DNA from 4 places in the Bradyrhizobium sp. 40 genome. Region 3 is predicted to be linked to each of the others. Evidence: predicted binding sites of a transcription regulator. Region 3 holds the regulator's gene; each other region holds the start of a gene.
What was found. Region 3 encodes LexA, which represses DNA repair genes until DNA is damaged. Its sites were predicted from a motif close to TGTTCNNNNTGTGTTCNG; they were not measured.

Region 1 (2,201 bases), 1.6 Mb from region 3:
TCAACGTGCGCGCGCAGACCGAGGTGCCGGCGATCGCCGCGCTGACGGCAAAGCCCTGTCGATCAAGGGCACGGACAAGGGTTTGCAACAGCGCAGCCTCGCCGCCGAACAGATGCGCGCAGCCGGTGATGTCGAGGAACAGCCCGTGCGGCGGATCGAGTGCCACCAGCGGCGTGAAACGATCGCACCAGTCGGCGATGTCGCCGATCGTCTTGGCATCGGCCACGGCATCGGCGTCGAACACCTTTAAATCAGGACACATCGCCCGAGCATTGGCCAAGGGCTGGCCGATATGCAGACCGAGGCGCTCGGCCGCCTCGTCCAGCGCATGGATCACCAGCGCGTTGCTGTCCTTGGCAACGACGATGCTGGGCGCATTATTTTCATGCAGTCCGACGTTGCCGAAGAACCGCTGGATCCGATCGATGGGCAGGCGCGGCAGCCACAGGCTGAGGATACGCCGACGATTCAGAGAACTGGCACTCATCACATTTCCATTCCATGATCCACCGCCCGCACGGGCCATGACGATTGCGCAGGAGCTCGGCATCGAAGCGCGGCGCCCCCCAAGCGCTCCACATGGCGCCCGGCGGCGAATGCGCCGCGCGCAGCATCCATCTGGTCTCGGCGGTTGAGGGTAAAGGTTGCGCGGCCATCCGCAGCAACAGGCCGGTGACACCGGAAGATTGCGCAGCCAGCGTCAGCTTGCGGCTCGCCACCAGATCGAACTGCCTCGTCTCGCCCCAGAGCTCGAGCACGACGGCGCCCAGCGCGTCGCAGGCGAGCGCATCGGCCGACGTCCGCAGCGCACTCTCCACATCGGCGGCGCGCACCATCACCATGCGGCGCGGATCGAGACCGATCTCGGTGAGCCCGCTCATCGACAGCGCACCGGTTTCAATTTCTGAAAAATCCTGCCGCACCCACAGCAGCGGTTTTCGCGCCGTCACGCGCCCCGCAAGTCCGGTGACAAAGCCCGTCGCGGCCGCGCCCTGACGTCCCTCGCAAAATACCTCGTGGATTGCCGCGCGCGCGAGCCCGCCCTTTAGCGCGTTGTCGGCCTCGCGATGGCCGAGCGCGACACGGTCGCGATGATGCACGACCTCCGCCGTCTCGATGCGCTCGATCTGACCGCGCAAGGCTGCAAGCGCGCTGATGCGTGCGCCGCTCATGGTCGCCGCTCCTTGAAGGGGTGATTGCCGTGGCTCCTCAAAAAGAGAACCAACGGCTGGCTCAATTGTTCATGGTATGTTCTAATATAAAGCTAACGGCGCCTGGAGAGTCAATCGAATTGGCACTCTTCGGGATTCATGAGCTGAATCAAAGGGATTCCAATATGGACGTGCAACGCAAGCTGGAAATCCTGGCGGACGCCGCCAAGTACGACGCGTCCTGCGCCTCCAGCGGCACCGAGAGGCGGGATTCCAGCGACGGCAAGGGCATGGGATCGACCGCGCCCGGCATGGGCATTTGCCATTCCTACGCGCCGGACGGCCGCTGCATCTCGCTGCTCAAGGTGCTGCTGACCAACGCCTGCAATTACGACTGCCTCTATTGCGTCAACCGGGCCTCCTCCAACGTGCCGCGTGCCCGCTTCACCATCGACGAAATCGTCAAGCTGACGCTCGACTTCTACCGGCGCAATTACATCGAAGGACTGTTTCTCTCCTCCGGCATCATCCGCAACCCCGACTACACCATGGAGCAGGTGGTAAGCGTCGCGCGCAAACTGCGCGAGGAGCATCACTTCCGTGGCTACATCCATCTCAAAACGATCCCCGAGGCCGACGATGCATTGATCTCCGAGGCCGGCAAATATGCCGACCGTCTCTCCATCAACATCGAGATGCCGCAGGAGACGAGCCTGCAGCAATTCGCGCCCGAGAAGGACGTGCGCGCGATCCGCCGCACCATGGGCCGGCTGCGGCTGAAGCTGGACGAGGCCGAGGAAAGCCGCAACGCGAACACGAAAGCCAAGCCGCAGCGCTTCGCGCCGGCCGGCCAAAGCACGCAGATGATCGTCGGCGCCGACGCGGCCTCCGACCACACCATCCTCCACACCAGCGCCAATCTCTACGGTTCATACAGGCTGAGGCGCGTCTACTATTCCGCGTTCAGCCCGATCCCCGATGCCAGCCGCGCGCTGCCTCTGCGCGCGCCGCCCTTGCTGCGCGAGCACCGACTCTACCAGGCCGACTGGC
Region 2 (2,201 bases), 360 kb from region 3:
TAGGGAGTGCTCCTGTGGTCGTGCCTTGGAGGAAGGGCACAGCAATCAATCCGCCTCAGATGCATGCCTCACCCTAACGCATCCGACACCCATTCTATCGCATCCGCGCAACTGTTCCTTAATGGGTTTCTCGCCTAAATTGCACTATTCTGGAATGAACGTGGCGAGGCTTGGTGCGAATCTTCGCGGGTGTACAGGCGATGCGCGGCGTCGCTGCGCTGTCGGTGGTCTGCGGACACGCGATCAGTGCGCGACCCGACATGGTCGGGCCGGAGCTTGCCGAGGGTGCGCTGACGATACTTGCGAGCGGCGTCGACATCTTTTTCGCGATCTCCGGCTTCATCATCGCGACCACCGCGACGGCACAACACAACCCGCTGGATTTCGCTTTCAGACGGGCCCTCAGAATTTTCCCGCTCTATTGGCTGGTGTTGCTGGCGGCGTTTGTCAGCTCCTCCTGGATCGCGCTGGCGCCGGGCGACCGCCCCGCTCTCGATCTCGGAACCATCTTCGCATGGACCTATCCGAACTGGTACCTTGGCCCAGCCTGGTCGCTGGCTTTCGAACTGCACTTCTACGTCGCCGTCGCCATCGTCCTGGCGATCAAGCCGGACCGGCTGTTCGAGATCTTGTTCGCTGGATTCGCCCTGGTCATTCTTGCTCTCGTCTTCGGCCTGGAGGCCGGGATCTACTTTCATCCGCTGGTGCTGGAATTCGGTGCCGGCGTTGTCATCGCCTATCTCCAGAGAAGCGGACGATTGCGCTTTTCGCGCCACTTCCCCGCCGTTTCCGCGGGCCTGTTCGTGGCCGGGTGGTACTGGATTTTCGTACGCGGCGCGGCCGACCCGCAATTCGCGCGCGTCCTGACCTATGGCCTCGGCGCGGGATTGCTGATCCATACCGTGGTCGCTGTCGAGATCGAGGGGCGATCCTTCTCACCGGTCCTGCAATGGCTCGGCAAGATCTCGTACGCGTTGTATATCGTCCATTATCTGGTGGTGAAATGGATCGCCAGCTTCGACGGACTGTGGCTTCTGTCGACCGTCGGGACAACCATCGCGGGCATCCTGCTCTCCATCGGTCTCGCCGCCGCTTTGCACGTCGCCGTTGAGGCACCGATCCTCGATTGGGGGCGCAAGCTAAGTCTGATGCGCAGACGCCGATCGCTGCCGGCCGTTCCGTGATCATCTCCCGACGCTGATCCGGGCAAAGTGCGCCCCTGGCTGCGTCAGGGGCTGGCCATGAACAAATAAGGAACAAAAAGCATCAGTCGGCATTGAGCCTGAAAAGGAGAGATCGCCGTGACTGACAACAAGATGGCTGGCAACACCGCAGGCAACACCCAAAAGGATCCGAAGGATTGGGTCTCCGGGGACGACCCGATGACCGGCGCCCAGGAATCCTACCTCAAGACCCTCGCCGAGCAGGCCCACAAGCCCCTCCCCAAGGAGGATCTGACCAAGGCAGAGGCGTCAGAGCTGATCGACACGATGCGGCAGAAGGCCGGGCTCGAGAAGTAAACGGCGCTGCATTTCGAAACACGAGAGATGGGCGGCGGCTGACAGGGAGGCCGCCCATCGCCGCCCTCTCACGAAGCGCCAATTCACCCCCATCATCGCTGGCGAGCGCGGGCCCTCTGCGGCAGGTCGCCGCCAGACAGCTAATCGCTTTCGACGACCCTCACAGCCAGCTCAGCGACCGCACGCCGGCCGGCCGCGACGAGGCCGTCGATCTCGCGTGTCTCGTGCTTGGCGCAGTGGATGATCCGTTCGGCGACATACCGGCGCGCGGTGTAGGCTTCCATCACCTCAGGCATCATCTCGCTGACGCGCTCCAGCGCCCTGTCCATGTGCGACAGCGTTCGTTCGTTGAACTCCTCCAGAAGCAACATCACCTGTCCTCAAACTCATAATGAATACGGCTAGTCGTGTTGGCGGGCGGACGCCGATCGAGGCATGCACGCTCCGTCCCGCGAGACGGGAGAGCCTGACTCCACCGATGATCTGAAGTGCCGCCAATACTGGAAAATTGCAGGCGTTCGGCCAACGCGGCATTCACAAACGTTAAGCGTGATGCGTTTCGTTGGCACCTGCGGCGTCAGTGCACTATCCCGTAAGGTAGCCGTCGGTGCTCGCGAACAGCACCGCAATCACGCAGTTAACTGCGTGTCACCGTAATGCGTAATTCCCGACGCATAGGCC
Region 3 (2,201 bases):
ACGTGCTCCTGCGCAAGGGAAGCCGTCTCACCGAGCGCGACCTCGCGCTCGCCGCCGGGATGAATCATCCGCACCTTGCCGTTTGCGGGCGTCCGAAGGTCGCGATTCTCGCCACCGGCGACGAGTTGGTGATGCCGGGCAGCACGCCCGGCCACGGCCAGATCGTCTATTCCAACGGCTACGCCCTGCACGCGCTCGCCCGCAGCGAAGGCGCCGAGACCATCGACCTCGGTATTGCCGCCGACACGCTGGAGGCCACCACCGCCGGCATCCGCCGCGCCCGTGAGAGCGGCGCCGACATCCTGATCACGACCGGAGGCGCATCGGTCGGCGACCACGATCTGGTCCAGCAGGCACTGCGGGACGAAGGCATCGCGATGGCGTTCTGGAAGATCGCGATGCGGCCAGGCAAGCCGATGATGCACGGGCGGCTCGGCGCAATGGGCGTGATCGGTCTGCCGGGCAATCCCGTGTCGTCCTACGTGTGCGCTTTCCTGTTCATGGTGCCGCTGATTCGTGCCCTGTCGGGCCGTTCAGTGATTCACCATCGCCGTGAGCGCGCCGTGCTCGGCCGCGATGTCAGCGCCAACGACCAGCGCGAGGACTATCTGCGCGCGCATCTGGAGGAGCGTGACGATGGCACACGCGTCGTTCTTCCCGTCAATCATCAGGACTCTTCGCTGCTTGCGAATCTCGCTGCAGCGCAGGTACTTCTCGTGCGCGCACCGTTCGCGCCGAAGGCCGAAGCCGGCACGGCTTGCGAAGTGTTGCGGCTCCCTGTTTGAGCGCCCCGGCAATGCGCGTTCCGCCAACTTTGCTCTGTTCACGGTAAATTAAGCAGTTGCGGAACATGTATCGAACATATAGTGTCCGTTCATGATTTGTTTCGAGCATGTAGCGGCATATTGCCGAATTCAGCGTCTCGGAATCGGACGACATCAACCGGGGGACTTTGGTCGAGATGTTAACGCGCAAACAATACGAGCTTCTGCGGTTCATCAGTGAACGTCTGAAGGAAAGCGGCGTACCGCCCTCCTTCGACGAGATGAAGGATGCGCTCGACCTGCGCTCGAAGTCGGGCATCCATCGCCTGATCACGGCGCTCGAGGAGCGTGGCTTCATCCGACGCCTGCCCAACCGCGCTCGTGCGATTGAAGTCATCAAGCTGCCGGAGCTCCAGGCAGCCGCCGGCAGCCGCCGCGGCTTCACGCCGAGCGTCATCGAGGGCAATCTCGGTAAGGTGCGTGCGAGCTCCAGCCTGCCCGCGGACGAGGGCGAACGTCCCGTCGCGGTGCCGGTGATGGGTCGCATCGCGGCCGGCACGCCGATCGAGGCGTTGCAGACCCGCAGCCATACTATCAGCGTACCGCCTGACATGCTCGGCTCGGGCGAGCATTACGCGCTCGAAGTGCGCGGTGATTCCATGGTCGAGGCCGGCATCCTTGACGGCGACATGGCGCTGATTCAGCGCAACGAGAGCGCCGATACCGGCGACATCGTGGTGGCGCTGATCGACGACGAGGAAGCGACGCTGAAGCGCTTCCGCCGTCGCGGCGCCTCGATCGCGCTCGAGCCCGCCAACGCGGCCTATGAGGTCCGCATCCTGCCGCCCAACCGGGTGAAGATTCAGGGCAAGCTGATCGGGCTTTACCGGAAGTACTGATACCGGGAGTACTTGATACCGGAAGTGCTTGGCGCCGCGCGCGCTTCCGATCGGCATCGCCGGTCAGGGATTGGAGCGGATCATCGTCCGCTCCGGCTGGGTAGTCTTTCTGGTTCTGCACAGACTATCCGGCCCCTCCTTCGGCGCTGGCTCCTCGCGACGCCCACGAAGCGGAACTGGTTCGCGGCGCAAGTGTTCGAGGAAACAGCGGCCAGCGATCAAGCTCGACCGTTGCAGTCAAGCCGGCGATATTCGCGCACGCGCCTCCCGAATGCATCGCAACTCGCTTTGTTCCTATTGAATTCGGGAAAGATAATGTGATCGCGGCTCGCGGAAACCAGCCGCAGATTTGCCCACAACCAAGCAGAGCGTTAATGCATCAACTCTGATAGAGGCCTGCGCCTCGATTAAGAGACGCGGGTTGCTATCCCAGCATGAGGAGCACCCGATGTGTGACTACAGCCTGCATGCCGTCGCGTCGCGCCCCGCCGAAGTCGGCGAGACGATCGTCACGACAAGCTTCCGCGGCACCTCGACG
Region 4 (2,201 bases), 3.2 Mb from region 3:
GCGGATCAGGATCACGCGGGCCGACGCATCCGACTCGGCGGATTCGATGGCGTCGGCAAGTATGCCGTACATCGCATCCGTCAGCGCGTTCTTCTTGTCGGGGCGCGCCAGCGTGAGCGTGAGAATTCCGCCGTTGTTCTCGATCCGGACTTGGTCAGTCATTCGTTCGCTCCTCTTGGGAATTTATCCTGAATGCTCGTCAGCCAGCGCGCGACGACGTCGATCTCCGCGCCGGTAAATCCTTCCGTCAATGCCGCATTGACCTTTGCTGCGCTGGCCTTCGCCTGCGCCAGCGCCGTTCGCCCCTTCGGCGTCAGCCAGACGCGCCAGGCGCGACCATCCTCGTGATCCGCGCGCCGCTCGACCAGTTTAGCCGCCGCCGTACGGTCGACCAGCCCCGAGATGCCGGCCGGCCCCATGTCGAGCGCCGCGCCGGCCTCGCCCATCAGGACGCCGTCCTGCTTGCCGAGGATGAACAGGAGTCCTGCCTGCGCCGGCGTGACCTCGCTCGAAGGCTGCCCCGCCATCCAGCGCTGCACGCGGCGTTGGGCCACGCTCAACAGGTAGATCAGCCGATGATGCCCCGAGCCGGCCGCTTTATTTCGCATGCGAAATATATAGTCGAGGCGGCCCGGGATGTCAAAGGACGGCAGCTGGATCGATGTGCCGCGGCATCGTCGAGCAACAGGGCCGCACCGGCGCACCAGAACCTCACCCACCAATCGCAATTACTCGCCGCCGCCCAGCTTGACGTTTGCTTCTTTTTGTGTTCTCTATTCGTTCTATTCAATCATAGATTGTCCCGGAGACCGTTCGTGATGAACAGTATGCGTGGCGAGAACCAGCCGACCCAGCTCATAATGACGATGATACGCCGGACCAATTCGTGATGGATCTGCTTCGGCAGGTTTTCGGCAAATCAGACCGTGAAGCGACCGCGCTCATCACCCAGATCGAGCAGAAGGAAAAAGCGGTTTGCGGGCCTTACCCGCAATCGGTTGCCGAAGCCCTTTTCAAATCTGCGCAACAATCCATCGAATTGGCCGGCCACCAACTGCAGGTCACGCTAGAGGCGGTCAAGACTCCTTGCGAACTCTGTGGCAAGCCTGAGGGACAGACCGACGTTCGTATCGGCGACCGAACGGTCTGGCTGTGCAGCGACTGCATGCGTGCGGCGGATGAACCCTCGAACGAACAAGAGGAAGATTTCGACTTTGCTTGCGACGTTCTCGATTGGCACCTTGCCAGCACCGCGCGCAGCAAACTCGTGACCACGATCCGCCAATTTCCCGGCCACATGCGGGTCGATCTTCAAGCCGCGGTCGACCGGCTCTTCGGCAAGGCCATCCGGCTGGTGGGACTAAACGAGGAGCAGCGCTACGAAACGCTGTCGATCCCACGACTGCTCAAGGAGGGCCGCTATGCGATCGCGATTGCCCCGCTGCAATATTCCGACGTCGATGTAGGCGAGAAGAGCCCGGTCAAGTGTCTGGATAACGGACTATGGCTGTGTGAGCAGGATCATCTCCGCTATGCGGTTTTGCTCTGCGCACACCGCGAATACAGTCGCGAGCCCGGAATTCGGATCGAGATCCTGGTGCCTTCAGGTTCCGCAGGCGCGGCTCTCGTCCAGCGATGCTTCAATGAATTGGAAGAAGCCGTACAGACTGCGCGGACCTATCGCGGCAAGATCCTGTCGCTCGATGCCGACTCCGACTATCGCGGTCGCTCGCGCGGCATCACGGTGCATCGCTTGCCGCAGGTCGCGCGCGACGAGGTGATTCTGCCGGAGCAGAGCCTGCGGCTGCTCGATCGCAACGTTCTGACCTTCGTCAACACCCGAGACCAATTGCGCCGGCTGGGTCAATCGAAACGCAAAGGCATCTTGCTGTACGGGCCGCCGGGCACCGGCAAGACCCACACGATCCGCTATCTCGCAACGCATTTGCCCGGGCATACGACGTTGATCATCACGGCCGAGCAGATCGGTCTGCTCGGCGCCTATATGAGCCTGGCACGCCTGCTCCAGCCGTCGATGGTGGTGATCGAGGATGTCGATCTCATCGCCCGCGACCGCGATGACATGGGGCCGTGTGAGGAATCCATGCTGAACAAGCTGCTCAACGAGATGGACGGGCTGAAGGAAGACGCCGACATCCTGTTCGTCCTGACCACCAACCGGCCGGAGGACCTCGAGGGAG

Region 1: IVB40_RS25020 (DNA repair protein) is a predicted target of LexA. The motif match lies at 1,239-1,256, and genes of this name have one in related genera.
Region 2: IVB40_RS19015 (DUF3072 domain-containing protein) is a predicted target of LexA. The motif match lies at 1,242-1,259, and genes of this name have one in related genera.
Region 4: IVB40_RS32590 (ATP-dependent Clp protease adaptor ClpS) is a predicted target of LexA. The motif match lies at 768-785, and genes of this name have one in related genera.

Annotation. Positions count from the first base shown of each region.
Region 1 covers NZ_CP064688.1:5,176,676-5,178,876, forward strand. The annotation lists gene IVB40_RS25015 (DNA polymerase Y family protein) at 1-487, opposite strand, end outside; gene IVB40_RS25020 (DNA repair protein) at 384-1,172, opposite strand; gene IVB40_RS25025 (putative DNA modification/repair radical SAM protein) at 1,337-2,201, shown strand, end outside.
Region 2 covers NZ_CP064688.1:3,906,258-3,908,458, forward strand. The annotation lists gene IVB40_RS19005 (hypothetical protein) at 1-3, shown strand, start outside; gene IVB40_RS19010 (acyltransferase) at 174-1,184, shown strand; gene IVB40_RS19015 (DUF3072 domain-containing protein) at 1,317-1,520, shown strand; gene IVB40_RS19020 (hypothetical protein) at 1,661-1,891, opposite strand.
Region 3 covers NZ_CP064688.1:3,543,138-3,545,338, reverse strand. The annotation lists gene glp (gephyrin-like molybdotransferase Glp) at 1-785, shown strand, start outside; gene lexA (transcriptional repressor LexA) at 962-1,663, shown strand; gene IVB40_RS17220 (hypothetical protein) at 2,112-2,201, shown strand, end outside.
Region 4 covers NZ_CP064688.1:6,792,586-6,794,786, forward strand. The annotation lists gene IVB40_RS32580 (enoyl-CoA hydratase) at 1-162, opposite strand, end outside; gene IVB40_RS32585 (MarR family winged helix-turn-helix transcriptional regulator) at 159-608, opposite strand; gene IVB40_RS32590 (ATP-dependent Clp protease adaptor ClpS) at 890-2,201, shown strand, end outside.